4 regions of the Kitasatospora sp. CM 4170 genome follow, and region 3 is predicted to be linked to each of the others. Evidence: riboswitches for the same ligand, from Rfam matches in the RefSeq annotation. Region 3 holds a riboswitch; each other region holds the start of a gene.

Region 1 (7,062 bases), 740 kb from region 3:
CCGTTACCGAATTCTGGAAGGACCACCGTGGAGCTCGCCTCGTACGCCGATCTGGCCGTCCGGCTGGTGAACACCGAGGAGCCCGAGCGCGGCACCGATTCGCTGACCTCGGTGGAGGCGGTGCGCGCCCTGTTCTCCGAGTCCTCGCGCGCCGCCGCGCTCGCCGACGAGTCGGACCTGCCGCGGCTGCGGACCGTCCGGACCCGGCTGCGCGGGGTGTTCGAGGCCGCCGCCGAGGGCGACGAGGTCCGCGGCGTCGACCTGTTGAACAGCCTGCTCATGGAGTTCCCGGTCAGCCCGCTGGTCTCCGGCCACGAGCACCTGGACGACGCCGGGCGCCCGCGCTGGCACCTGCACCTGGCCGACAACTCGCCGACCGCCACCGCCCACTTCAGCGCCGTCGCGTGCATGGGGCTGGCGGTGCACCTGACCGAGCTGGGCGCCGACCGGCTGGGCATCTGCCAGGCCGCGCCCTGCCGCAACGCCTACCTCGACACCTCCACCAACCGGTCCCGGCGGTACTGCTCGGACCGCTGTGCCACCCGGGCCAACGTCGCCGCGTACCGGGCCCGCAAGCGGCAGGAGGCCCAGGACGCGGCCGCCCTCGACGGGCAGGCCTGACAGCTCTAGAGGGAGTCCGGGTCGACCCAGACGCCGCAGCGGCGGGCCAGGCCCGGCACCCGGGCGAGCGGGCCGGAGAGCAGCAGACGCTCCAGCCCCCGGCCCGGCGCCAGCCAGGCCGGCCGCGGCCGCAGCCGCAGCAGCACCCGGCCGAGCACGAGCTCGTCCGGGACGGCGCCGTAGCTGCGGCTGTCGCTGTCGATCGGCCGGTTGTCGGAGAGCAGCCACCAGCCCTTGGCCCGGCGCTCGGCCGCCCGCTTCACCACCAGCAGGTCCTGCTGGAACGGGTGGCGGAAGACCACCACCGCGCCCGGCCGGATCCGCGCGCCGTAGCGGACCAGCAGCTGGTCGCCCTCGCGCAGGGTCGGCACCATCGAGGGGCCCGCCACGTCGATCAGTCCGAACGGCGCGCCACCCCCCGGGGTGCCGCCCTCCGGTTCCGCCATCCGCGCCACGACTCCTCCTCCCGGCCGGCCGCGTCCAAGTCTGCCGCACCGGCGGCCTCCCGGCCGGTGTCCGGATTGGCCCGGTTCCGACTCCGCCTTTTGACCGAGGCCCACCGCCCGATCGCGAAACCCACGGGCCGGAAGGGTAATCTCGGGCGCGGGAAGACGATCTAAGGAAGGACTCCCATGTTCTCTCGTCTGTTTGCACCTCGCGCCACCGCCCACGCCCACTGCGACCTCCCCTGCGGCGTGTACGACCCGGCGCAGGCCCGGATCGAGGCCGAGTCGGTCAAGGCCACCCAGGAGAAGTACCAGGCCAACGAGGACCCGCACTTCCGCGCCCGCGCCATCATCATCAAGGAGCAGCGCGCCGAGGCCGTCAAGCACCACATCTCGGTGCTGTGGAGCGACTACTTCAAGGCCCCGCACTTCGAGAAGTACCCGCAGCTGCACCAGCTGATCAACGACACCCTGAAGGCCGCCTCGGCCACCAAGGCGTCGACCGACCCGGCCACCGGCCAGGCCCTGCTCGACCTGATCGCCGAGGTCGACAAGATCTTCTGGGAGACCAAGCAGGCCTGATCCCCGATCAGCCCGCACCGACCGCCCCCGTCCGGCCCGCCGGACGGGGGCGGTCGCGTTCTCCGCGGGCCCGGCGCACCCGGTAAGGGTCAAAGGGCCTGATCACTTGTTATGCTGCCAGGGTGCCCCGCGGGGGAAGCCGGTGCGAATCCGGCGCTGACCCGCAACGGTAAGCGGTGCCCCGTGCCCCGCGAGCCCGATCGCCCCGGGGTGCCGACCTCCCGACAACTCGCCGCGGACTGCGAGGGGATGGCGCCCCGGCACGCCTGCGGCCCGGGCGCGATCGCCCGTCGCCGGCCGCGGCCAGAGGCGAAGGCGCGCCACCCGTGACCACCGCAGCGACCGCACCGCCCCCGACGGCGCCCACGCCCGTGCCCGCAGCGGCCCGCCGCCTGCCCACCGGCCCGCTGGCCGCCGGCCTGGCGTCGGCGCTGCTGCTCTCGCTGGTCTGCGGGGTGGCCCTGGGCTCCACCGGACTCGGCTGGTCGCACGTGCTGCGCTTGCTGGGAGCCGGACTGACGGGCGGTCGGCTGCCGGCCGAGGAGGCCGCCGCGTACGCCATCGTCTGGGAGATCCGGCTGCCGCGCACCGTGCTGGCCGCCGTGGTCGGCGCCGGGCTCGCGGCCACCGGGGTCGCCGTGCAGGCGATGGTCCGCAACGCGCTCGCCGACCCGTTCGTCCTCGGCATCTCCTCCGGCGCCGCGGTCGGCGCCAACGCGGTGCTCCTGCTCGGCGCCTTCGCCTCGCTCGGGGTCTGGGCGATCTCGGTCTCCGCGTTCGGCGCGGCGCTGCTCGCCATGGTGCTGGTGTACGCCGCCGCACGGACCGCGGCCGGTCTCACCCCGCTGCGGCTGGTCCTCACCGGCACGGCGATGTCCTACGGCTTCTCGGCGGTGACGGCGCTGATGGTGTTCGCGGCCGCGCGCGGCGAGGCGGCCCGCAGCGCCATGATGTGGCTGCTCGGCAGCCTCGGCGGGGCGACCTGGGGCTCGGTTCCGATCGCCGCCGCCACCGTGCTGGCCGGCCTCGCCCACCTGGCCTGCGCCGCCGGGCGGCTGGACGCGCTGGCGATGGGCGACGAGACCGCCGCCTCGCTCGGCGTGGACGGCGACCGGCTGCGCCGGGAACTGTTCGCCGTGACCGCGGCCGTCACCGGCACCGTGGTGGCGGTCAGCGGCGCGATCGGCTTCGTCGGCCTGATGGTGCCTCACCTGACCCGGATGCTGGTCGGCGCCGGCCACCGCCGGGTGCTGCTGGTCGCCCCCCTCGCGGGCGCGCTGCTGCTGGTCTGGGTGGACATCGTCTCGCGCACCCTGCTGGCCCCGGCCGAGCTGCCGGTCGGCGTGGTCACGGCGGTGCTCGGGGTGCCCTGCTTCCTGCTGCTGATGCGCCGTCGCGGCCACGCCCTCGGAGGCCGCTGATGGACGTCTCCCTCGACGGCCTCTCGGTCGACCTGGCCGGCACGCGGCTGGTCCACGACGTCACCCTGGCCGCCCCCGGCGGCCGGCTGGTCGGCCTGGTCGGGCCGAACGGCAGCGGCAAGTCCACCCTGCTGCGCTGCGTCTACCGGGCGCTGCGGCCGGCCGCCGGCGCCGTCCGGCTGGACGGCGAGGACCTGCACGCGCTGCCCGCGCGCGAGGCCGCCCGGCGGGTGTCCGCGCTGCCGCAGGAGCACTCCGCCGAGTTCGACTTCACGGCCGCCGAGGTGGTCGGGATGGGCCGGCTGCCGCACCGGGGCGGCTTCGCCCGGCCGAGCGCCGGCGACGACGGGAAGTGCGCCGCCGCGCTGCGGCGGGTGGGCGCCGGGCACCTGGCCGGGCGCGGCTTCCTGAGCCTGTCCGGCGGGGAGAAGCAGCGCGTGCTGATCGCCCGCGCGCTGGTCCAGGAGCCGCGCGTGCTGGTGCTCGACGAGCCCACCAACCACCTGGACATCGCCCACCAGCTGGAGGTCCTGGCGCTGGTCCGGGAGGCCGGCCCCACGGTGCTCACCGCTCTGCACGACCTCAACCTGGCGGCCGCCCACTGCGATCTGCTGTACGTCATCGCGGCCGGGCGGATCGTCGCTTCCGGGGCACCCGCCGAGGTGCTCGAACCCGCCCTGCTGGCCGAGGTGTTCGGCGTCCGCGCGACCCCCGTCCGGCACCCGGTGACGGGCGCCGTCCAGCTGCTCTTCGACCGACTCCACTGACCCCGAGGACCACCCGTGCGCACCAAGGCCGCCGCCTCCGCCGCCCTGCTCTCCCTCGCCCTGACCGCGTGTGGCGCCGACATCGCCCCCGCCGGGGACGCCGGCGCCCCCTCCGGCGCCGCCGCCCACTACCCGGTGACCGTCGACAACTGCGGGACCAGGACCACCTACCAGCGCAAGCCCGCCCGGGCGGTGAGCAATGACATCGGCATCACCGAGCTGCTGTTCTCGCTCGGCGTCGCCGACCGGATGGCCGGCTACGTGATGCCGGACGACAAGGGCGGGGTGGACGAGGTGGCCTGGAAGGACGGCTACCGGCGGACGCCCTGGCTCTCCAAGCAGCGGATCACCAAGGAGCTCGTGCTGGAGGCCGGGGCCGACCTGGTCTTCGCAGGCTGGCACTACGGCTTCAGCGAGGCCGACGGCTTCACCCCGAAGGCGCTGGCCGGCCTCGGCATCGACTCCTACGTGCTGAGCGAGTCCTGCCGCAGCGGCTCGGGCCCGGAGCGCGGGGTGATGTCCCCGCTGGACGCGCTCTACACCGACCTGGCCAACCTGGGCGAGATCTTCGACGTCCGCGACCGGGCCGACCGGCTGATCGCCGACTTCAGGGCGCAGATCGCCGCCGTGCCGCAGCCCGAGCGCCGGCCGCGCGTCTTCCTCTACGACAGCGGCGAGGACAAGCCCTACACCGCGGGGAGGTTCGCCGCACCGCAGGAGATCATCACCCGGGCCGGCGGGGAGAACGTGACGGGCGACGTCGCCGACTCGTGGACCACCGTCGGCTGGGAGAGCGTGGTCCGGCGCGACCCCGAGGTGATCCTGATCAACGACTACGGCGACACCGACGCCGGGGCCAAGCGGAGCTTCCTGAAGTCCTTCCCGCCGCTGGCCGGCGTCTCCGCGATCAAGAACGACCGGATCTTCGTCCTGGACTACGCCGACCTGGTCGAGAGCCCGCGCAACCCGGCCGCGATCACCGCGCTCGCGGCGTACCTGCGCGGTGCGGCGGCGGGCTGAACCACCGGGTGGGGGGCGGCCCCGCGGGCGTAGGCTCGGAGGTACGAGCCGACGGAACCGACCGGAGGAGCGAGAGCATGAGCACGATGGCCGCGCCGACCGCCTTCGACACCGACGCACTCCGCGAGGGCATCGAGCGCAGCGACGCCGAGGCCCTGCTGGCGCTGTACGCGGACGACGCCGAACTGCGCGTCGTCGACCGCAAGACCCAGCCGAGCCACCCGCTGGTGATGCACGGCCGGGAGGAGATCGCCGCGATGCTGGACGACCTCTACGGCCGGGAGATGACCCACAAGCTGGAGCGGGCGGTGGTCCAGGACGACCACCTCGCCTTCCTGGAGTCCTGCCTGTACCCCGACGGGATCCGGGTCCTCATGAGCTCGATGGCCGACCTGCGGGACGGCCGGATCGTCGACCAGACCTCGATCCAGGCCTGGGACGAGAACGAGCAGGCCAAGTAGGCTCGTCGCATGATCCGTACCGCCGTTGCCACCGATGTCCCGGTCATCCACGCCATGATCCGCGAGCTCGCGGAGTACGAGAAGGCCCCGCACGAGGCGGTGGCCACCGAGGAGCAGCTGCGGGACGCGCTGTTCGGCGCCAACCCGGCGCTGTTCGGGCTGATCGCCGAGGACGACGCCACCGGCGAGCCGGTCGGCTTCGCGGTCTGGTTCCTCAACTTCTCCACCTGGCGCGGGACGCACGGGATCTACCTGGAGGACCTCTACGTCCGCCCGGAGGCGCGCGGCGGCGGCCACGGCAAGGCGCTGCTGCTGGAGCTGGCCCGGATCGCCGTGGACCGCGGCTACTCGCGGATGGAGTGGTCGGTGCTGGACTGGAACGAGCCTTCGATCAACTTCTACAAGTCGCTCGGCGCGGTGCCGATGGACGGCTGGACCGTCTACCGGCTCACCGGCGAGGCGCTCACCGCGGCCGGCGCCCGCTGACCCCTCCCCGGGAGCCCGCTCCCGGGGGATCGCGGAAGGCGCCGTCCGACCGCTGACGCCCTGTGTCACAAGGGCTTACCATGAGTGACTCCCGCACGGGGATCAAAAGCGGTAACGTCTCGTGCGGGCGCGGCGTCCGGCCACTCTTCGAGGGGTATGACCGGTACGTACCGCACCACCCCTCTGGACAGTTGGGGCGAAGCAGTTGAGCCAAGCAACAGACAGTGCCGCGGCCACCGGCCCGGAAGCACAGCGCGTCACCCAGGAGGTGAGGGTGTCCCAGATCGACGGCGAGCCCGGAGTGCAGGACTTCGTGGAGGTCCGGCTGCCCGCGGCGGGGGCCTACCTCTCCGTGCTGCGAACAGCGACGGCCGGGCTCGCGGCCCGGCTGGACTTCACGCTGGACGAGATCGAGGACCTTCGCATCGCGGTGGACGAGGCCTGCGCCATCCTGCTCCAGCAGGCGGTGCCCGGCTCGGTCCTCTCCTGCGAGTTCCGGTTGGTCGGCGACTCGCTGAAGGTCATCGTCTCCGCCCCGACCACGGACGGCCGGGCCCCGGAGCGGGACACCTTCGCCTGGACGGTGCTCTCCGCGCTGGCCGGCGAGGTGGAGTCCTCGGTCGGCGAGGACAACACCGTGTCGATCAGCCTGCACAAGAAGCGCGGCGGACCAGCCGCGCACTAGAGCCAGCGCCACCGCAGCAGCACCGAACAAGGGCCGTCCGCCCGGTTCCCCACCCGGGCCGGCGGGCGGCTCCCGGTACCGCCCTTCACGCGGTACGACCCACAAGACGAATCCGGGACCGCCACGGTCCCGGTGCTCCCGGAACGGAACGGGGGAATGGCCGTGAGTGATCTGGACCGTACCGGCCTCGCGACGGCGGGCCCTGCCGTACCGACCCAGGCGAGCGTTCCCGGCCTCGCCGCCAACGACGACGACGCGCACCCGAAGGACGCCCACCGGATGAGCCAGCCGACCGAGCCGACCGACCCGTCGCAGACACCTTCGCCCCCGCCCTCCCCGGAGGAACCGGCGGCCGAGGCGCTGCGCGGCGCGGTGCCCGCCCAGGGCCCGCACCGCTCGGGCGCGCCGGACCGGGAGGCGGCCCGTGCGCTGTTCGTCCGGCTGTCCGCGCTGCCCGAGGGCTCGCCGGAGCGCGTGGAACTGCGCAACCAGCTGGTGCGCATGCACATCCCGCTGGTGGAGCACCTGGCCCGGCGGTTCCGCAACCGGGGCGAGCCGCTGGACGACCTGACC
Region 2 (7,062 bases), 4.2 Mb from region 3:
CTGGGTGTCACGGCCGGCGCCGCGTTGGTGCGGCGGTGGCTCGGACCTGAACGGGGCAGCGAGCAGGAGCTGCGGCAGCTGGTCGAGCAGTGCGGCGGCCTGCCGCTGGCGCTGAACGCGGTCGGGTTCCAGCTGCTCGACCGCAGCCGCCTGGGCGTGGGCCAGGTGGTGGCCGAACTGTCCGACCGGGAGCGCGGGTTGTCATCGTTCAGCAACGCGGAGGGCGGCATCGACGGTGTCCTGGACTCGGTCTACCGGCGGCTGCACCGGACCACCCGGGAGCTCTACCACCTGATCGGGGTGAACCCCGGCCCGCTGGTCTCGGCCGAACTGGCCTCAGCCGCAGGGATCGAGCGGGTGGACCAAGGCCTGGCGGAGCTGCGCTCCGCCCACCTCCTGGACGATGTGGTGGCCGCGAGCCCGGACGAGCACTACCGCGCCCACGACCTGGTCCGGCGCCACGCCTACGAGCGGGTCCGGGAGCTGCCGGAGCGGTCCGGGTTGTTCGCCCGCGTGGTCGAGTACTACCGGGGCCGGGCGTTCCTGGCGGACGTCGCGGTGCTCGGATCGCGACTGCGGCTGCAGGAGCCGGCCGGCGAAGGGCTGCCGGGGTTCACCTCCGGAGCGGTGGCGCTGGACTGGCTGCGGGCCGAGCGGGCCAACCTGCGCGAGGTGGTCAGGTCGGCCGGTGAGCAGGGCCGGCACGGCGACGTCTGGCGGCTCTGCGAGTCGCTCTGGCCGCTCTACCACGGCGGTAAGTACTACGACGACTGGATCGAGACCCACCGGCTCGGCGTCGAGTCGGCCCGGCGGGACGACCGTTCGGACGCCGTGGTCCGGATGTGCAACCAGCTCGCCCGGGCCCACTACGAGCTGAGGGACTTCCCGCGGGCGACCGAGCAGCTGGCGGCCGCTTCGGAGCTGGTGCCGCTGGTGGCCGACCGTCGGCTGGTCGGCGTGCTCCACGAGACGGACGGCCTGCTCTGCCTGGCCGACGGCCGCCCGGAGCGGGCCGTCGAGCTCTTCACCCTCGCCCGGGAGGAGAACGAGGGCGACGCGCACGGCGTGGTCGTCCAGAGCTACAACCTCGCGCAGGCGCTGATCGCGGTCGGTCGCCCGGAGCAGGCGGTGGTCGTCCTGGACGAGGCCACCGCGCTGGCCGAGGCGGAGGGCGACGCCCCGATGCTGATGCGGCTCCCGCTGGTGCGGGCCCGTGCCCACCGGGTGCTGGGGCTGCTCGACGAGGCCGCCGCCCTGGCGGCGGAGGCCGCTCGGCGGGCTGCGGCCCTCGGCCAGCGGCTGAAGGAGGCCGAGGCGCTGAGGCTGCTCGTCACCCTGGCCGAGGAATCCGGCGACACCGGCCTGGCCGAGCGCGGCCGCTCCCGGCTCGGCGAGCTCGGAGGTCCGGAGGCGGACGCCGGGCAGCGTGGAAGGTGACGCGGGCGGCGTTCGGCGGACGGGGCGCGCGCTGAGGCCGGCAGGATCACCGCCCCCGGTGAACCTGTGCTCGGTGGACTGCTCGGCCTGGGCGGCGCGGTAGGTCCGGGGACGAGGCTCAGGTGCCTCCGCCGTCGTAGAGGTCGCCGAGCACGGGCGCGCGGCGATGGCCCGGGATCTCTCAGCCGGTTGCGGTGGCCGTTCGGGTGTCGGCGGAGGTGGGGGCTGGGTGGGCGGCGCAGGTGTTGAGGAGGGGGCGCATGGCGTCGTCCACGAGCCGGTAGCGCACGACGCGTCCGTCCTTGTCGCCGGTGACCACGCCGGCCGTCCGCAGCAGCCGCAGCGCCTGGGAGACGGCGGGGTCGCGCATGCCGGTGGCAACCGCGAGGTCGGTGACGGCGAGCGGACCGGCGCGGTGGAGGGCGAGCAGCAGGGCGAGCCGTCCGGGGTCGGCGAGCAGCGAGAACCGCTCGGCCCAGGACCGGACGTGCCCGGTGTCGCCGATCGCGGCGATGGCCTCGCAGACCCGGTGTCCGTCGATGGTGCGGTGGCCCGCGCGGTCGGCCGGTACGAGATGCATACGGACATTCTTGCAGCCCCGGCCCTGTGATCCTTGACACCTGCGCAGGTGCGCAGCCTTGCAAGGGTGTGCACGGGCCCCCTACGGTGTTGCCCGCCGTGGTGTTCGGGAAGACCGGTGACGGACCCTCAGGGGTCCGGAGTCCGGAGCGGCCCTCGCCACTGTGATCGGGGGGAATCGTCCGTACCCATGACGCCACTGGGCGCCTCGCGCGCCTGGGAAGGCGGGTACGGAAGCCCCGTCAGCCAGGAGACCGGCCACGGCATCTCACGAACGTCATTCCACGAGGTGCTGGAGCGTGATCCCAGGATGACCCTGCCCGAAACCGCCGCTGCTCCGGCGGCGCCGTCCGTCCTGCCGACCTTCCGGTGGCGCCGCGAGGACACCGTCCGCACGGCCGGGCTGATGGGGGTGATCCTGGCCATGCACGTGGTGGCGTTCGGGACGCTCATCTTCCTGGTCGCCCCCGAGAAGTACGAGGTCGGCACCCAGGTCTTCGGGGTGGGCCTGGGGATCACCGCCTACACCCTCGGCATGCGGCACGCCTTCGACGCCGACCACATCGCGGTCATCGACAACACCACCCGCAAGCTGATGGCCGACGGCAAGCGGCCGGTCTCGGTCGGCTTCTGGTTCGCCCTCGGGCACTCCTCGATGGTGGTCCTGATGGCCGCCCTGGTGGCGGGCGGCGCGCAGCTGGCCGACACCCTGATGGACGACGAGTCCACCACCCACCAGTGGCTGGGCATGGTAGGCACCTCCGCCTCCGGCGCCTTCCTCTACCTGATCGGCGCGCTCAACCTGGCCGCGCTGTTCGGCATCCTCAAGGTGTTCCGCTCGATGCGGGCCGGGCGGTTCGACGAGGCGGAGCTGGAGGAGCACCTCAACGCGCGCGGCTTCCTGGCCCGCGTCCTGAACCGCGCCACCCGCTCGATCACCCGCCCGGGCCAGATGTTCCCGGTCGGCATGGTGCTCGGCCTCGGCTTCGACACCGCGACCGAGGTGACCCTGATGGTGATGGCCGGCTCGGGCGCGGCCTCCGGGCTGCCCTGGTACGCGATCGCCTGCCTGCCGCTGCTCTTCGCGGCCGGGATGAGCCTGTTCGACACGCTGGACGGGACGTTCATGAACTTCGCGTACCAGTGGGCGTTCTCCAACCCGGTGCGCAAGGTGTACTACAACCTGACCATCACCGGCCTGTCGATCGCGGTGGCCTTCATCATCGGCACCATCGAGCTGGTCGGGGTGCTGCACGAGAAGCTGGACCTGACCGACCCGGTGAGCGGCTGGATCGCGGACATCTCGCTGGACAACGTCGGCTACGCGATCGTCGGGCTGTTCGTGGTGGTCTGGGCGGCGGCGATCGGGTACTGGCGGATCGCCGGGGTCGAGCAGAAGTGGAGCCCGCAGCCGGTGCAGCCGGGCGCCGGGCCGGCCGAGGACGCGCCCGCCGCCCAGGAGGCGGCGCGGTAGGCCGCGGGTCGCCGCACGCGATGGAGCCTCCCCGGTCCCGGGGAGGCTCCATCGCGTTCAGGGGGCGCCGCGTTCAGGGGTCAGCGCTCCTCGCGGAAGTCGACGTGCTGCCGCACGACCGGGTCGTACTTGCGCAGTACCAGCCGGTCCGGGTCGTTGCGGCGGCTCTTGCGGGCCACGTAGGTGTAGCCGGTCCCGGCCGTGGACCTGAGCTTGATGATCGGGCGCAGTTCGCTGCGGGCCATGGGTGGTCCTCCTGGGGTCGGCCGGCTCGGCGGGTCGCCGCTCCGGGGTGGCCGTCCCGGCGCCGGCCGGAGGCCGTACGCCGAAATGGAAGTCGTTTTCACGTATTGCCTCACAACGCGCGCTCCGGCCCGCCCATTCCCGGGGGGAGTGCGGTGGGCGCGCGGGGTCGGCGCGCGCGGTGGGGGAGCGCCGCGCGCCGGGCCCCGGCTGGGGGCGCTCGGCGGGCGGATCGGGACGGGCCTCCGTAGGCTCGACCCATGTCTGATGCGTACGCGGGCCGGCGGGAGCGGCTGAGGGAGCACTGCAGTGCGACCGGGGCCGACGCGGCGCTGATCACCCGGGCGGCGAACGTGCGGTACCTGACCGGGTGCCCGCCGTGCGGCGCGACGCTGCTGCTCACCCGGGAGCGGGCGCTGCTGGCGCTGCCGGACGACCTGCCGCCGGACGACACCGGCGAACACCTGATCGTCGAGGACGTGACCCGGGTGCCGGTGGCGGCCGGGGCGGACACCGCGCTGGCCGCCGCGGCCGCGGCGGCGAAGCTCCGGGTGACCGACCTCGCGGTGGAGGAGCACGACCTCACCGTCAGCCGGCACCGGGCGGTGGCCGGCCTGGCCGAGGGGGTCCGGCTGGCCGACCTAGCCCAGGCGGTCGAGCGGCTGCGGGTGGTCAAGGACGAGCACGAGATCGCCGACCTGCGGATCGCGGCCGAGATCGCCGACCAGGCGCTCGGCGAACTGCTGGAGTCGATCCTGGTCGGCCGCACCGAGCGGCACCTGGCGATGGAGCTGGAGCGCCGGATGATCGACCACGGCGCGGACCGGGCGGCCTTCCCGGTCTCGGTCGGCACCGGCAGCCACTCCGGGCAGCAGGCCCACCAGCCCACCGACCGGCGGGTGGAGGAGGGCGACTTCCTGACCGTGGTGCTGGGCGCGCAGTACCGCGGGTACGGCGTCTCCACCGCCCGGACCTTCGTGATCGGCGCGGCCCCCGCGCCCTGGCAGGTGGAGCTGCACCGGCTGGTGTTCCGCGCCCAGCGGGCCGGTCGGGAGGCGCTCGGGCCGGGCGTCGAGCAGTACGTACCCGACCAGGCCGCACGGGAGATCCTGCAGGCCGCCGGGCACACCGAGAGCTCGCCGCACCCCGTCGGCCACGGCATCGGGCTGGAGATCCGGGAGGCGCCGCGCCTCGGTCCCTCGGACATGGGTAAACTGGACAGCCGCGTACCGGTCACCGTCGGTCCGGGGGTCCATCTCCCCGGCAGGGGCGGCGTCCGGATCGAGGACACGCTCGTCGTCCGTCCCCTCGAAGAGGGCGGGCCCGAGCTGCTCACCATCACCACCAAGGAGCTCCTCGCCCTGTGACCCGCGGCCGCCCGGGAGGCTGCCGCAGGCGGCAGGACGCACCCCTTGGTTCCTTGACAGCTATATCCAGGAGTATGTGCGCCCGTGGCTTCCACGAACGATCTCAAGAACGGCATGGTCCTCAAGCTGGAGGGCGGCAAGCTCTGGTCCGTCGTCGAGTTCCAGCACGTGAAGCCCGGCAAGGGCCCGGCCTTCGTGCGTACCAAGCTCAAGGAGGTCCTGACCGGCAAGGTCGTCGACAAGACCTTCAACGCGGGCACCAAGGTCGAGACCGCCAACGTCGACAAGCGCGGCATGCAGTTCTCGTACAAGGACGGCGAGAACTTCGTGTTCATGGACATGGACACCTACGACCAGCTGACCATCGAGCCGGCCGTCGTCGGCGACGCGGCCAAGTACCTCCTGGAGGGCTTCGAGGCCCTGGTCGCCACCAACGAGGGCGCGGTCCTCTACATCGAGCTCCCGGCCGCGGTCGAGCTGGTCATCGCCGAGACCGAGCCGGGCGTCCAGGGCGACCGCTCGACCGGTGGCACCAAGCCGGCCACCCTGGAGACCGGTGCCGAGATCCAGGTGCCGCTCTTCATCACCACCGGTGAGAAGGTCAAGGTCGACACCCGCGACGGCAGCTACCTCGGCCGGGTGAAGTAAGTCAGTGTCGGCCGCACGCAGCAAGGCCCGCACCCGGGCCTTCCAGATCCTCTTCGAGGCCGACCACCGCAACGTCGACCCGCTGACGGTGCTCGCCGACTGGGTCTCCCGCGCGCGGGAGCCCAAGCCGGACGAGGGCACGCCCCAGGTGGGTGAGTACACGATGGAGCTCGTCGAGGGCTACGTCGAGCACGCCCGCCGGATCGACGACCTGATCTCGCAGTACGCGGTGGGCTGGACGCTCGACCGGATGCCGATCGTGGACCGCAACGTCCTGCGGCTCGGGGCGTACGAGCTGATCTGGGAGGACGGCGTCCCGGACGCGGTCGTCCTGGACGAGGCCGTCGAGATCGCCAAGGAGTTCTCCACGGACGACTCGCCGGCCTTCGTGAACGGCCTGCTCGCCCGCTTCCTGGAGCTGAAGCCGAGCATCCGCCGGTAACCGCTCCACCGGCCACGGCCGTCGGATCCCGTCAGGGGTCCGGCGGCCGTCGCGCGTTCACCCGGGTGGATTATGGTGGTCCCTACTCGCCAGTAACCCGGCGCGCCGGCGGCCCCGCCCGTCGGCGACCCCGCAGCGAAGGGCAGGCCACCCCCCATGACCACGGCGATCCGCAGCGAGTTCGACCAGGGCATCGCCCTGACCCGCCACCCCGACGAGCCCGGCCGCTACGACGGCGAGCTCGGCGCCGGCTGGCAGATCGGCGGCGGCGTCAACGGCGGGCTGCTGCTCGCGATGGCCGGCCACGCGCTCTCGCTGGAGCACGGCCTGTCCGGCGGCGGCCACGCCGACCCGGTCTCGATCAGCGGCTACTACCTCTCGGCCTCCACGCCCGGCCCGGCCACCGTCCGCACCGAGGTGCTCAGGGCCGGCCGCTCGCTCTCCAGCGGCACCGCCTCGCTCAGCCAGGACGGCGTCGAGCGGCTGCGCGTGGTGGCGAGCCACGGCGACCTCGCCGTCGCAGACGGGGAGGTGCGCACCACCGCGCAGCCCCCGCAGCTGCCCCCGCCGGACCAGTGCATCGGCGTCGAGCACGCCCCCAAGGAGCTGATCGCGCAGGCGGCCCTGCTGGAGCGGTTCGACCTGAGGCTCGACCCGGCCACCATCGGCTGGGCGCTCGGGCAGCCCTCCGGCAACGGCCGGATCCAGGGCTGGTTCCGGCTCGCCGACGGCCGTGAGCCCGACCCGCTGCTGCTCCTGCTGGTCGCCGACGCCCTGCCGCCGGTCACCTTCGACCTCGGCATGCCCGGCTGGGCGCCCACCATCGAGCTGACCGTCCACCTGCGGGCCCGGCCGGTGCCCGGCTGGCTGCG
Region 3 (7,062 bases):
CCTGCCGGCCGGCGTCGAGGTCGGCGTCGAGGTCGGCCAGAAGACCACAGCCGGGGTGACACGCCTTGACCGTGACTGATCCTGAGACGATCGTCGGCCTGGACGACGAGGAGACGGCCCTGCGCCGCCGCCGCTGGGCCCGTGACCGCGAGCTCCGCGCGCCGCGCTCGCCGCAGCACCTGTCCACCGCCGACTTCCTGACCCTGGGGAACGCCGTCTGCGGCTTCCTGGCGATCTACTCGATCACCACCGGGGTGCTGGTCCCGCACATCACCAACCCGGACGCCGCTCCGGACAAGCACAGCGCCGCCACCGCGGTGACGCTGCTGCTGATCGGCTCGATGTGCGACCTCTTCGACGGGCTGGTGGCGCGCAAGCTCCGCTCCTCCGCCCTCGGGGCCGAGCTCGACAACCTGGCCGACCTGATCAGCTTCGGCATCGCGCCGGCCTACTTCGTCGCGGTCTGGGGCATGGTCTCGCCGGGCTCCAACAGCCGGCTCTCGGCGCTGATCGCGCTGACGGTGCTGCTCGCGGTGGTCCTGCGGCTCGCCCGCTTCTCCGCCGTGAAGATGCGGCCCGGGGTGTTCCAGGGCATGCCCTGCCCGATGGGCGCGATGACGGTGATCGCCATCGTGCTGCTCGACCCGCCGTTCCTGCCCGGTCTGCTCGCCATCTTCGGCGCCGCGTACCTGATGGTGAGCCGGATCGAGTACCCGAAGCCGCAGGGACTGCTGGCCACCGCGACGCTCTGCTGGATCGTGCTCTCCATCGGCTGCCTGGCGGCCTGGGCGACCGGCGCTCCCGGCGGCGACAACCTGCTGCACATCGGCGCCTACGCGCAGATCACGCTGGCCGCGATGGCCCCGCTGCTGGTCATCCGGCGCAAGGTCGGTCAGAAGGTCGGGGACGTGCGGGCGCGCCGCGCGGAGTCCCGGATCGGCTGAGCCGGCCGCACGGCCGCAGTACGACGAAGGGCCCGGATCCGATGGATCCGGGCCCTTTCGCATGCCCTGGGGCCCGCTGCGGCCCCGTGGCCCCGCCGTGCCGCGCGGAGGCGACCGGACGCGGGGCCGGCGTCGCTCAGGCGCCGCCGAGGTGCACGCTGAACGCCGAGCGGCGGGCGGCGCGCGCCACGCCCGGGTCCGGGTGGACGCCGGAGACGGCGGTCAGCACCGAGGCGGCCCGGGGGTGGCCGGACTGCCGGGCGCGGGCGAAGAGCCGCACCGGGTCGCCGGCCGAGGCGCCCTCGACGTGGCCCACCAGCAGCTCGGTCTCACCGTGGTCCAGGACGGCCGCGGCGGTGTCCACCCAGAGCCAGGCGGCGTCCTCCGCGCCCAGCACGTCGGCCGGGGAGACCCCCTCGTCCGACTGCTCGGCCAGCCAGAGCAGCGCGTACGGGCGCAGCGCCGGCTCGTCCACGGCGGCCCGGACGGCCTGCTCGGCGGTCGGGCCGGCCACCCGCAGCGCCTCGAAGGCGAGGCCGCGGACCAGCGCGTCGTCGCCCTGCGCGGCGTCCAGCAGCTCGGCCACCGCCCGGTCGGCCGGGCGGGCGGCCACCCAGGCGCGGAACTCGGCGCGGGCCGGGCCCGGCGAGTAGTCGGCGCAGGCGTTCAGGAGTTCGAGGGCGCTCTGCTCGATGTGCCCGGCGGCGGTCTGGGCGACCGTGCAGATCTCCTCCAGCTTGGCCCGCACCGCCCAGTGCCCGAGCGGGGAGAGCTCGGCGGCGTCGTCCTTGCGGACCACCGCGCCGACGGCGGCCAGGCCGTCCAGCATCCAGTCCAGGACGGCGGCGACGTCGCCGGGCGCGGCCGGGGTGTCGATCTGCGGCTCGCGGCAGGTGCCGCGGACCGCCGAGACCGCGGAGGCGGCGTGCGGGACGGGCGACAGCGACAGCGCGGCGGTCCCGCCGGCCACCCGGCGCTCGTCCAGGCCGCGGCGCAGCAGCTCCAGCAACTCGCTGTCGGCGACCGGACCGGCCACCAGGTGCAGGAAGGAGAGCAGCTGCGGCGCCTGGTCGACGGCCTGCCCGGCGAGCACCGCGAAGACGCCGCGCAGGGCGGCCGGCGGCACCGGGGCGAGCAGCGTCCAGGCGTCGAACAGCGCCGACCAGCCGCGGACCACGGCCTCGTCGTCGTGCTCCCAGGCGTGCAGGCGCCAGCCGGGGGCGGCGCCGCCGTCCCGGGCCTCCACCAGACCGACCAGGAGCGCCTGGCCCCAGGCCTTGGCGGCGGCGCCGACCGTCATGGCCAGGGCGCGGCCGGCGGCGCGGGCGTCGTCCGGGAGCAGCTCGCCGCGCTTGTCGACCTCGGAGAGCTCGCCCGCCCAGCGGGCGATGCGGACGGCGTCGACCAGCATCCGGCGGGCCAGCGGGGCGAGCTCGGCGGGGGCGGGGAAGCCTTCGGGCACCGGGACCCGGCCGCGGCCCGGTGCGGGTGCGGGCCCTCGCCTGCGGGGTACGCCGGGGCCGCCCGGCCTGGCGCCGGCGGGGCGGTGGGCCGTGCCGGGCAGACGGGTCACCGTCGCACCGGAACCGATCGTCGGCGGGAGCGGGGCATCACGGTCGCGCGGGTTCCGAGACGTCACGTCGAGCAGTCTTCCCCTTGTACCGGCCATCTGTCACATCCGGTTCGCCTCCGGTACCGGCGGGCGGGGGCAAGGGGTCCACAAGATCGGGCAACAGGCCCCAAACCGCCTGGCCGAAACTGTGTGACGTGGCCACGCCAGCGAGGCGTCCGGGGTGTGACCGGGGAGGTGGGAGGGGGAGGGAGGCCCTCCCGCGGCGTCAGAGCAGCGGGGTGAGCCAGCGGCGCAGCAGCTCCTCGTAGGCGTCCGGGTCGGCGTTCCAGAGCGCCGCGTGCCCGCCGTCCGGCACCGCCTGGAGGCTGACCACGTCGGGGCGCAGGGCCGCCAGGCGGGCGGCGGCCTTCCAGGGGGCGATCCGGTCGTCCGGGCTCTGCAGGACGAGGGTCGGCGCCCGCAGGTCGGTGCCGTCCGCGATCCGGGCGAAGCCGGCCAGGTCGACGCCGGTGCGGCCCTCGGCGGCCAGCGCGCCGAGGTCGGCGGCGGCGCCGCGGAAGCCGGCCCGGGCGGCGCCCCGGCGCGCCGAGGCGGGCAGGTCGAGGACCGGCGAGTCCAGCACCAGGCCGGCGATCGACGAGGCCCAGGCCGACCGGGCGGCCACCTGGAGGACGATGGTGGCGCCGACCGACCATCCGTAGAGGACGACCCGGGCGGCGCCGTTGTCCAGCGCGAGCCGGACGGCCGCCTCGACGTCCCGCCACTCGGTCTCGCCGAAGTGGCCGAGGCCGTCCGGGGAGGCGGGCGCGCCCTCGTCGCCGCGGTAGGTCACGGCGAGGGCCGGCAGGGCGAGCCGGTCCAGGACCGGCAGCACCGGGAGGACCTGCTGCCGGTCCGCGTCCGGGCTGTGCACCAGGACGACCCAGGTGCCGCGCTTGCCGTCCAGGTACCAGGCCGGAAGGGCGCCCAGCTCGCCCTCGGCGGCGGTCTCGCCGTACGCCAGGCCGAGCGCCCCGACCGGGTCGCCCAGGTGCACCCGCGGGGTGAAGCGGACCTCGGTGCCCGCCGTCAGCGTGCCCCGGTCGGCCCGGACCAGGCGGCGGGTGACGCCCCGCTCGTCCCGGTACAGGATCTCGTCGACGACCGCGTGCCCGCCGCCGGCCCACTCGACGCCCCAGCGGCCGGGCCGGGCGCTCTCGGGGCCCGGGGTGAAGGTGACCCGGCCGGCTCCGAGGGCCTGCACCAGGACGGGGCCGGTGGGCGCCTCCCGGGCGGCGGTCGGACGGACCATCCGCTCCGACGCCCGGCGGCCGATCACGAGCACGGCGACCCCGGTTCCGACGGCGGCGGCCGCCACGACGGCCGCGGTTCCCCAACGCATATCGCTCCCCGCTCTGTCGGTCGCGGACTGGGCACTCTGTGCGCACCAGTCCACTCGCGGGGGCGGCGGCCGGCCACCGGACACGGCCGTCCGGGTCACACCGGGGCGGCGAGCGGCCCGGGCAGGGCGGGTCGGCCGGCAGCGCGGCCGAGCAGGACGGCCGGTCAGGGTCCGGCGGTCAGACCGGGATGTCGGTCTGCCGCCGCGCGAGCAGCTCCCAGAACCGCTCGCCGACCGGCTGCTCCCGGGTGCCGGCGGCCGCGGCCGCCGGGGCCGGCGAGCCCCAGCTGCCGGCGCCCCAGTGCGAGGAGACCTGGTACTCGTTCTGCAGCACGGTCAGCACGGCGGCGAGGTCCTCCTCGTGCACCGGCACGATCCGGCCGATCGCACGGACGTGCGCCTGCCAGCGCCCGTCCACGCACTGCTTCAGCCGCTGGTCCAGCTCCTCGCGACGGCCCGTCACCGCGACCAGCTCGCGCAACCGCAGCCCGAGCACCTGGGCGAGCGCGTGGGTCTGCGCCTCGTCGCCGTCCCAGCGGTCGGCCGCCTCGGCCTGCTGGTAGTGCCGCAGCGCGAGGCCGATCCGGTGGGCCGCCGCCTCCTGGCCGAGCTCCCGGGCCACCCGGAAGTCCCGCAGCCGGGCCGGACGGACGCCCATCAGCTGGGCGGGCGGGCACCAGAGCGCCCGGGCCAGGGCGATGAACTCCTCCTCGGTCGGGAGCAGCTCGCCGCTCTCCCAGCCGAGCACGTGGGCGGGCAGCAGCCGGACCCCGTGCGCGGCCATCCCCTCGGCGACCTGCTCGGGGGTCAGGCCGAGGCCGGCGCGGTGCGCGCGGGCGGCCGCCGGGGAGAAGGGCACCGGCGGCAGGGCGGGTGGCTGTCTGCGTCGCATGCGCCGACCGTAGGGGTTTGGTCCATCGGCACCCCAGCCGCCGAACGCACGAAGCGGGACTGGAGGTACCTCCAGACGGATGGACGATCCCACAGCCTGTCATGCCCCTGCGGCAGTCATGATCGGAGATAGCGACGTGGTCGGGAACGGTGAAGACCGGGGCGGGGCGGCGTGCTGCCGTGTGACCAACCCCTCCGCGACCTTGGTTGACTCGCGGTTCGGCCGCGTGATGGGATCCTTCAGCCAATACGGAGGCATGCAGAGGAAGCCGGTGCGAGTCCGGCGCGGTCCCGCCACTGTCACCGGGGAGCACGTCCGACACACTTGCCACGGCGAGCCGTCAGAAGCCGCTGGAAGGCGCGGGCGTGCGTTCGACCCGGAAGCCAGGAGACTCTCGCCCCCGGTACGTCGATCCAGGGCGCGGACCCTGAGTGAGGACACGCACGCGATGCAGGCTGCCCAGCCCCACCGAGACCTCTGCTGCCTGCCGTGCGCCCGCTGACCCGCGCCGCCGCCTTCGCCCTGGGCGCCGCCGCCGGCAGCCTCGCCGACGCCCGGTTCGCCGACCCGCGCCGCGGCCACCCGGTGGCGCTCTTCGGCAGCGCGGCCGGCCGCCTGGAGCGCCGGATCTGGCGCGACGACCGGGCCGTCGGCGCCGCCTACACCGCACTCTGCGTGGGCGCCGTCGCGGCCGGAGCGGTGGCCGCCGAACGCCTGCTGGGCCGGCGTCCGGCCGGGCGGGCCGCGCTGGCCGCCGCCGCCACCTGGACGGTGCTCGGCGGCACCTCGCTCACCCGGGAGGCCCGCACCATCGGCCGCTCGCTCGCCGCGGGCGACCTGACGGCGGCCCGGGCCCGGCTGCCGCACCTGTGCGGGCGCGACCCGAGCGCGCTGGACGGGCAGCAGGTGGCCCGCGCGGTGGTCGAGTCGGTCGCCGAGAACACCGCCGACGCCGTGGTGAACGCGCTGGTCTGGGGCGCCGTCGCGGGCACGCCCGGACTGCTGGCCTTCCGCGCCGTCAACACCCTGGACGCGATGGTCGGCCACCGCTCGCCGCGGCACACCCGCTTCGGCTGGGCCTCGGCCCGGCTGGACGACGTGGCCGGCTGGCCGGGCGCCCGGCTGACCGCGCTGCTCACGGTGGCCGCCTCCCCCGAGCCCCGGACCGCCTGGCGGGTCTGGCGCCGGGACGGCTCCGCGCACCCCAGCCCCAACGCGGGCCAGGCCGAGGCGGCCTTCGCCGGCGCCCTCGGCGTCCGCCTCGGCGGGACCCTCCACTACGGCGACCGGGTCGAGCACCGGCCGGTGCTGGGTGCGGAGCTGCGGCCGGTCGGGGTGGACGACATCGAACGGGCCTGTCTGCTCTCCCGGCGGGTGGGCGCGCTGGCCCTGGGTACGACGGTCGCGGGGCACCTGCTGCTCCGGGCGGCCCTGGGCAGGAGGGGAAGGGCATGAGCAACGCACTGCTGGTCGCCGGGACGACCTCGGACGCGGGCAAGAGCGTGGTCACCGCGGGCATCTGCCGCTGGCTGGCCCGACAGGGAGTCAGCGTCGCGCCGTTCAAGGCGCAGAACATGTCGCTGAACTCGTTCGTCACCGCCGACGGCGCCGAGATCGGCCGGGCCCAGGCGATGCAGGCGCAGGCGGCCCGGGTGGAGCCCGAGGCGGCGATGAACCCGGTGCTGCTCAAGCCCGGCGCGGACGGCCGCAGCCAGGTGGTGCTGCTGGGCCGGCCGGTGGCCGAGGTCGGCGCGCTGGACTACCGCGAACGCAAGCCCGTCCTGCTGGAGCGGGCCCTGGAGTGCCTGGCCGACCTGCGCCGCCGCTACGACGTGGTGGTCTGCGAGGGCGCCGGCTCGCCGGCCGAGATCAACCTGCGGGACCGGGACATCGCCAACATGGGCCTGGCCACCGCCGCCGGGCTGCCGGTCGTCGTGGTCGGGGACATCGACCGCGGCGGCGTGTTCGCCGCGATGTACGGGACGCTGGCGCTGCTCTCGGCGGAGGACCAGCGGCACGTGGCCGGCTGGTTCGTCAACAAGTTCCGCGGCGACGCACGGCTGCTCGCACCCGGGCTGGAGATGCTGCGCGAGCTGACCGGCCGTCCGGTGCTGGGCACCCTGCCGATGCTGTCCGGGCTCTGGCTGGACGCCGAGGACTCGCTCGACCTCACCACCGTGGTGGACCGCACCGAGGGCCGCGGGCCGGTGGGCCGGGACGTGCTGCGGGTCGCCGTGGTGCGCTTCCCCCGGCTCTCCAACTTCACCGACGT
Region 4 (7,062 bases), 6.1 Mb from region 3:
CCGGCGGTCAGGTCGGCGCGGGCGACGCGCAGCTCGGTGGTCTGCGGGAACGAGCCGATGGTGGTGGTCGGCAGCAGCGGCAGGCGGAGCCGGGCGCGTTGGGCTTCGGCGCGCTCCGGGTAGGCCTGGGCGCGGTGGGCGTCGGCCCCGGTGACGGCGGCGGCTCGGGCGCGCACGGCCGGGTCACGGGTGACCGGCGAGGTGGCGCGGGAGGCCAGGTCGGCGCGGTTGGCGGCGAGTTCGGCGGTGATCGCGCCGGTGCCCTCCCGCAGGCCGCGGGCCAGCAGGGCGACCTCGGCGGCCTTCTGCTCGGCGAAGGCGAGCCAGCGGGCGATCTGCGGATCGACGTCGCGTTCCAGGCCGGCGTCGATCGGCACGTGCAGCAGGGAGCAGGACGGCGCGACGTCGACCCGCCCGGCGAGCCCGAGCAGGGTCGCCAAGGTGGCCAGCGACTTCTCCAGGTCGTTGATCCAGATGTTGCGCCCGTCGACCACACCGGCCACCAGCCGCTTGCCGGGCAGGCCCCCGGCGGCGGCGAGGTCGTCGAGGTTGGCGGCGCCCGGTCCGGTGAAGTCCAGCGCCAGGCCTTCGACCGGGGCCTTGGCGAGCACCGGCAGGGCTTCGCCGAGGCGGTCGAAGTAGCTCGCCACCAGCAGCTTCGGCCGGTCGGCCAGGCCGCCCAGCTCGCGGTAGGCGCGAGCGGCGGCGTTCAGCTCCGCCGGGGTGCGGTCCTGCACCAGCGCGGGCTCGTCCAGCTGCACCCAGGCGGCGCCCGCCGCCCGCAGGTGGGCGAGCAGTTCGGCGTAGACGGGCAGCAGCCGGTCCAGCAGGGTGATCGGCAGGAAGTCCTCGGCCACCCCGGGAGCGGGCTTGGCCAGCAGCAGATAGGTCACCGGGCCGACCAGCACCGGCCGGGCGGCGTGGCCGAGGACGAGGGCCTCGCGCAGCTCGGCGACCGCCTTGGCCGGGTTCGCGGCGAACACCGTGTCGGGGCCCAACTCGGGCACGAGGTAGTGGTAGTTGGTGTCGAACCACTTCGTCATTTCGAGCGGCGCGACGTCCTGGGTGCCGCGTGCCATGGCGAAGTAGCCGTCCAGCGGGTCGGCGTCGACGGCGGCCCGGTGCCGGGCCGGGATCGCGCCCACGGCGACCGTCGCGTCGAGCACGTGGTCGTAGAGCGAGAAGTCGCCGGTCGGGACCTCCCGGACCCCCGCCTCGCCGAGCTGCGCCCAGTTCTCCCGGCGCAGGTCGGAGGCGGTGGCCAGCAGCGCCCCGGCGGTGACCGCGCCCTTCCAGTAGCCCTCGATGGCCTTCTTCAGTTCCCGGCCCCGGCCCTGGCGGGGGTATCCGTACACGGTGGCCACGGTCGCCGCGGCTGCGGACTTCGCTGTCAAGGGACTCTCCTTCGCGAGCCTGGTTCCTCTGGTGCCGGTGACGGCACGAAGGCGCGAAGGGATGACGGACCGGGCGGACGCCCCGCACCCGGGTGCTGCTCCGCCTGTCTGCACGCCGACCCGCCCACGAGGTCACCGGATGGCCGTGCGCGAACGGTCGCGCACGGGCAGTGGCAGGTCTTCGGACTCGCGGGCACGGCCACCCTGGTACCAGGGCGGACACCTACTGGCCGTCGCTTCCCAGACCCGACCCGGGCCCAGTGCGTATGACGGCGGTCGTTCCCGCTCACCGCTGCGGGGCAGTCCCGGATTCCCACCGGGTTCCCTCTTGCGACGCGCCTGCCTGGCGGGCAGGGCGAACCAGCTGCACGGCCAGCTTAGGGGCAGGACGGCGGGCACCGACCAGTGAATCGCTCAAATCGTCCGGATGCTGAGACGCGCCCTGCGACCTCCTCGGCGTCGACGACCGGCCGCGGCGGCGGCCGGGGCGGCGGGAGCCCGGCTCGTCCTCGGACGTGCACGGGTGCGGGCCAGGTGGCAGCGTGGGAAGGAGTCTCGGGTGTGCGGGGACGGCCCAGGTGCAGCGAGAGGCCAGCCAGTGCGGCGAAAGGACAGCCAGGCCCTCGGCGGCGAGGACAAGGGCGAGGCGGCGAGGCGCCGCTCGCCGTGGCGTGGGCTGCCCTCCCGGCTGAGGGTGCGCAGCGTCGCCGGGCAGGTGTTCCTGTGGATGCTGATCGTCGTGGTGCTGCTGATCGGGGCCGCGCTCACAGCGCTCATCCTCCAGGCGCGCAACAACAGTACGAACGGGGCCGAGCAGCGCACGCGCGCCGCGGCGGTCACCCTGGCGCAGGTCCCGATGGTGGTGACGGCGCTGGGCAGCCCCGACCCGACGGCGACGCTGCAGCCGCTGGCCGAGGACGTCAGGAAGAGCGGCGGCTTCGACTACGTCGTGATCTTCAGTCGGGAGGGCATCGCCTACACGGCGCCCAATCCCGAGGAGATCGGGACCCACGTCGTCGGCGCGTACGGGGCGGCCTTCAAGGGGCCGTTCACCAGCAGCTTCGCCACCCCCTTCGGACGGGTCGTGGACACCACCGCACCGGCCGACAGGCCGGACGGTTCGGTCGCCGGGCTGGTGTCGGTCGGCTACACGGTCGCGCACGCGGGCGGCGACGTGAGCCGGCAGCTGCCGGTCCTGCTCGGCGGCGCGGCGGCCGCGCTCGCCGCGGGCACGGCCGGTGCGGTGCTGGTGCGGCGGCGGCTGCGCCGCCAGACGCACGGCCTGGGCCCGTCCGAGATGACGCGGATGTACGAGCACCACGACGCGGTGCTGCACGCGGTCCGCGAGGGCGTGCTGATCGTGGGCGCGGACACCCGGGTGGTGCTGGCGAACGACGAGGCCCGGCGGTTGCTGGGGCTGCCGCCCGAGGTGGAGGGGCGGCCCGTCGCCGAGCTCGGGCTGAACCCGGGCCTGGCCGAACTGCTGGCGTCCGGGAGGGCGGCGACCGACGAGGTGCACCCGGCCGAGGACCGGCTGCTCGCCGTCAACAACCGTCCCACCGCACCGTTCGGCGGAGGGCCCGGCAGCGTCGCGACCGTCCGGGACACCACCGAGCTGCGCGCACTGGCCGGGCAGGCCGAGGCGGCGCGGGCCCGGCTGCAGCTGCTCTACGACGCCGGACCGCGGGTCGGCACCACCTTGGACATCGTGCAGACCGCACAGGAGCTGGCCGACGTGGCGGTTCCCCGCTTCGCGGACTTCGCCACGGTCGAGCTGGCCGATCCGGTGCTGCGCGGTGACGAGCCGCCGCCGGGCACGGGCACGGCCGGTGGCCCGGAGATCCGCCGCACGGCCGTCAGCGGCATCAGGGACGACTGGCCGCTCTACCCCGTCGGCTCGCTGATCAGTTTCGTGCCCGCCACCGCCGAGGGCGCCGCGCTGGAGAGCGGGCACGCCGTACTCGCCGCCGACCTGCACCAGGCGCAGGCGTGGCGGGCGCGTGACCCGGAGAACTCCGACCGGGTGCTCGCGTACGGGATCCACTCGCTGATCTCGGTGCCCCTGCAGGCGCGCGGCCTGATCCTCGGCGAGGTCAACTTCTGGCGCGCCGGGGAGTCCGAGCCGTTCGGGGAGGAGGACGTCTCCTTCGCCGAGGAACTGGTCGCCCGCGCGGCGATCACCGTCGACAACGCCCGCCGCTACACCCGCGAACACCGGATGGCCGAGACGCTGCAGCGCAGCCTGCTGCCGCGCGGTCTGCCCCGGCAGGGCGCCCTGGACGTCGCGTACCGCTATCGTCCGGCCCGGCAGGGAGTCGGTGGGGACTGGTTCGACGTCGTCCCGCTGCCCGGCTTCCGCGTGGCACTCGTCGTCGGCGACGTCGTCGGCCACGGGCTGCACGCCGCCGCCACCATGGGACGGCTGCGCACGGCCGTGCTCAACTTCTCCGCCCTCGACCTGCCCCCGGACGAACTGATCGCCCGCCTCGACGACCTGGTCGCCCGGCTCGACCAGGGCGAGGCGGCCGCGGGAGAGGGCGACGACGACGGCGAGCCGGCGGCTGTCACGGGCGCCACCTGCCTGTACGCGATCTACGACCCGGTCTCCGGACACTGCACCATGGCACGGGCCGGCCACCCGCCGCCCGCACTGGTGCACACCGACGGCTCGGTGGAATTCCTCGACCTGCCCGCCGGCCCGCCCCTCGGCGTGGGCGGCCTCCCCTTCGAAACCTCCGAACTCCGACTGGCACCCGGCACCGCACTGGTCCTCTACACCAACGGGCTGATCGCGACCCGCGACCGCGACCTCGACAGCGGGCTCGCCGACCTGCACGCCGCCCTCGCCGACACCCGAGCCGAACGATCCCCCGAGGAGACCTGCAGGGCGGTGTTCGACGCGCTGGTCCCGCCACGCCCGAGCGACGACATCGCACTCCTCGTCGCCAGGACACGCCTGTTCGAGCCCGGCCAGGTCGCCACCTGGGAGGTACCGGACGAGTTCGCCGCCGTCTCCCGCGTCCGCTCCGCATGCGCCGACCAGCTGGCCGCGTGGGGCCTGGAGGAACTGGCCTTCACCAGCGAGCTGATCCTCAGCGAACTGATCACCAACGCCATCCGCTACGGCACCCAGCCGGTCCGCGTCCGCATGCTGCGCGACACCAGCCTGGTCTGCGAGGTCTCCGACGGCAGCAGCACCGCCCCGTACCTTCGCTACGCCGCCACCACGGACGAGGGCGGCCGCGGCCTGTTCCTGGTGGCCCAGATGGCCGAGCGCTGGGGAACCAGGTACACGGCCCGGGGCAAGGTCATCTGGTCCGAACAACCGCTGGTCGCACCGGCGCACCAGTTCGAGGCCATGCTGTTGTAGCCGGCCGCCCGGCGGTCGGGGAGCAGAGCCTGCCGGATGTCGTTTCGGGACCGGTTCGGTCCACTCGGTGGAGGTGCGGGAGGGCTGCGGAGGCCTCACGGCGGGCTGGACGACGTGCCGATCTCATCCGGGCGAGCCGGCGGTGGTCGAGTTCAGGCCGTCCGCAGCCTCGAAGCGGACCGCGGGTTCGAAGTTGGCGCGCCGGGCGGCCCGGCGGAAGACCGTCAGGACGGCCGGCCCGACGACGAGGACGGCGGTGAAGGTGGTGACGGCGCGGCCGGTGTCCCAGCCGAGCGAGGTGGCCAGGTCGAAGAGCAGGTAGCGGTGCCACTGCTCGGTGAAGGGCAGGCCCGGCAGGTAGGCGATCGAGCTGTTCGGGTCGGTGGAGAACGGCCAGAAGGAGAGGTTGAGCAGGAAGCCGAACAGGTACCCGGAGAAGGCCCCGTACCCGGCCAGCATCGGCACCTCCCAGCGGCGCGGGGCCTTCGGCAGCAGGCCGGCGAGCATGCCCACGAAGGCGCAGCCGAACATCTGGTACGGCATCCAGGGCCCGACGCCGCCGGTGAGCAGGGCGGAAGCGAACAGCGAGGTGCAGCCGAGGGTGAAGCCGAAGCCGGGGCCGAAGACCCGGCCGGCCAGCACGAGGACGAAGAAGACCGTCTCCACCCCGGCCGTGCCGGCGCCGAGCGGGCGCAGCCCGGCGTTGACGGCGGAGAGCACGCCGAGCATGGCGAGGGCCTTGGCGTCGATGCCGCCGGCCGCGATCTCCGCGACGACGACGGCGAGGACCAGGACCAGCAGGGCGCCGAAGATCAGCGGTGGGGCGTAGTTGGAGCCGAACTTCCCGGGGGCGACGACGAACGGCCAGGTGAAGGCGACCAGGCCGATGAAGGCGGCCAGGGCGACGACGACGCGGGCGCGGCCGGGGATCCGGACGGCGGTCACCGGGCGGACTCCGCCGGTGCGAGGGCCTCGGCGACCTGCCGGGTGGTCAGGTAGGCCAGCGGCGCGAGGATCTTGGCGGTCTGCGGGGCGAAAGTCGGCGAGGCGACGATGACCTCGGCGGTCGGGCCGTCGGCGACGATCTCGCCCTCGGCCATCACCACGACCCGGTCGGCGGCGGTGGCGACGAACTCGACGTCGTGGGTGGAGACCACGACGGTGCGGCCTTCGGCGGCGAGGGCGTCGACGATGCCGGTGAGCGCCGCCTTGGCCTGGTAGTCGAGACCGCGGGTGGGCTCGTCCAGCAGCACGACCCGGGGCGCGGCGGCCAGTTGGATCGCCAGGACGAGGGCCAGCTTCTGCCCTTCGGAGAGGTCCCGGGGGTGGGTGTCGTCCGGGATCCCGGGGGCGAGGCGGTCGAGGATCTGCCGCGCGGTCGGCCCGGAGTCCCGCTCGGCCTCAAGGTCGCTCTGGGCGAGTTCCTGGGCGACCGTCTCCAGGTAGAGCAGGTCGGTGGGGGTCTGCGGGACGAGCCCGACCAGTTGCCGGGCCCGGGCCGCGGGGAGGCGCTTGGGGTCCTCGGCCTTCCCTCCCCCGGCCCCGGTGACCTTCACGGTGCCGCCCTGCCGGGGCCCGGAGCCCTGCAGGGCCCACAGGAGCGAGGACTTGCCGGAGCCGTTGCGGCCCATCAACGCGGTGACCTCACCGGCGCGCAGCGCGAGGTCGGCCTCCCGGACGGCGGCGACCGGCCCGTACCGGACGACGACCCCCCGGGCGTCCAGGACCGTTTCCCCCGCCACCGCCTTGCGGCGCGGTGGCGGAACCGGCACGGCGGTGAGCCGTTCCCGCAGTGGTGCGGCGGCCCGGCGGGCGTCCCGGACGGACAGCGGCAGCGGCCGCCAGCCGGCCAGCCGGCCGAGGTCCACGACGGGCGGCGCGATGGCGGTGTCCTGGAAGACCTCGGCGGGCGGGCCGTGCACGACGGTGCCGTCGCCGGGCAGGTAGGCGACCCGGTCGGCGTACTGGACGACCCGCTCCAGCCGGTGCTCGGCGAGCAGGACGGTGACACCGAGGTCGTGGACCAGCCGGGTGATCGCGGCGAGCACCTCCTCGGCGGCGGTCGGGTCGAGCGCGGACGTCGGCTCGTCCAGCACCAGGACCCGCGGGTGCGCGGTGAGGACGGAACCGATGGCGACGCGCTGCTGCTGCCCGCCGGAGAGCTCGTACAGGGCGCGGTGGCGCAGGTCGGCCAGGCCGAGCAGATCGAGGGTCTCCTCGACGCGCTTGCGCATCACGTCCGGCGGGATCGCCAACTGCTCCATGACGTAGGCGAGTTCCTCCTCCACCGTGTCGGTG

The links. A riboswitch is a leader RNA that binds a small molecule or an ion and turns the genes downstream of it on or off. The one in region 3 is predicted to bind cobalamin.
Region 1: it holds a riboswitch for cobalamin, as region 3 does, so the genes downstream of both, RMN57_RS24620 (FecCD family ABC transporter permease) here and RMN57_RS27620 (cobalamin biosynthesis protein) in region 3, are expected to answer to the same signal.
Region 2: it holds a riboswitch for cobalamin, as region 3 does, so the genes downstream of both, RMN57_RS09170 (HoxN/HupN/NixA family nickel/cobalt transporter) here and RMN57_RS27620 (cobalamin biosynthesis protein) in region 3, are expected to answer to the same signal.
Region 4: it holds a riboswitch for cobalamin, as region 3 does, so the genes downstream of both, metE (5-methyltetrahydropteroyltriglutamate--homocysteine S-methyltransferase) here and RMN57_RS27620 (cobalamin biosynthesis protein) in region 3, are expected to answer to the same signal.

Annotation. Positions count from the first base shown of each region.
Region 1 covers NZ_CP134877.1:5,739,144-5,746,205, reverse strand. Annotated here, with positions in the region: gene RMN57_RS24635 (CGNR zinc finger domain-containing protein) at 28-621, shown strand; gene sodX (nickel-type superoxide dismutase maturation protease) at 627-1,067, opposite strand; gene sodN (superoxide dismutase, Ni) at 1,254-1,649, shown strand; cobalamin riboswitch at 1,753-1,872, shown strand; gene RMN57_RS24620 (FecCD family ABC transporter permease) at 1,976-3,070, shown strand; gene RMN57_RS24615 (ABC transporter ATP-binding protein) at 3,070-3,837, shown strand; gene RMN57_RS24610 (ABC transporter substrate-binding protein) at 3,853-4,857, shown strand; gene RMN57_RS24605 (nuclear transport factor 2 family protein) at 4,935-5,318, shown strand; gene RMN57_RS24600 (GNAT family N-acetyltransferase) at 5,328-5,804, shown strand; gene RMN57_RS24595 (anti-sigma regulatory factor) at 6,079-6,489, shown strand; gene RMN57_RS24590 (RNA polymerase sigma factor SigF) at 6,652-7,062, shown strand, end outside.
Region 2 covers NZ_CP134877.1:2,314,805-2,321,866, reverse strand. Annotated here, with positions in the region: gene RMN57_RS09180 (ATP-binding protein) at 1-1,437, shown strand, start outside; gene RMN57_RS09175 (metalloregulator ArsR/SmtB family transcription factor) at 1,619-2,017, opposite strand; cobalamin riboswitch at 2,100-2,294, shown strand; gene RMN57_RS09170 (HoxN/HupN/NixA family nickel/cobalt transporter) at 2,327-3,490, shown strand; gene rpmG (50S ribosomal protein L33) at 3,571-3,735, opposite strand; gene RMN57_RS09160 (aminopeptidase P family protein) at 3,994-5,100, shown strand; gene efp (elongation factor P) at 5,185-5,748, shown strand; gene nusB (transcription antitermination factor NusB) at 5,753-6,190, shown strand; gene RMN57_RS09145 (thioesterase family protein) at 6,347-7,062, shown strand, end outside.
Region 3 covers NZ_CP134877.1:6,476,107-6,483,168, reverse strand. Annotated here, with positions in the region: gene RMN57_RS27645 (phosphatidylserine decarboxylase) at 1-79, shown strand, start outside; gene RMN57_RS27640 (phosphatidylcholine/phosphatidylserine synthase) at 66-944, shown strand; gene RMN57_RS27635 (hypothetical protein) at 1,081-2,406, opposite strand; gene RMN57_RS27630 (alpha/beta hydrolase) at 2,783-3,898, opposite strand; gene RMN57_RS27625 (transcriptional regulator) at 4,077-4,790, opposite strand; cobalamin riboswitch at 5,051-5,184, shown strand; gene RMN57_RS27620 (cobalamin biosynthesis protein) at 5,280-6,245, shown strand; gene RMN57_RS27615 (cobyric acid synthase) at 6,242-7,062, shown strand, end outside.
Region 4 covers NZ_CP134877.1:386,862-393,923, forward strand. Annotated here, with positions in the region: gene metE (5-methyltetrahydropteroyltriglutamate--homocysteine S-methyltransferase) at 1-1,394, opposite strand, end outside; cobalamin riboswitch at 1,549-1,774, opposite strand; gene RMN57_RS01630 (SpoIIE family protein phosphatase) at 2,122-4,764, shown strand; gene RMN57_RS01635 (ECF transporter S component) at 4,888-5,709, opposite strand; gene RMN57_RS01640 (ATP-binding cassette domain-containing protein) at 5,706-7,062, opposite strand, start outside.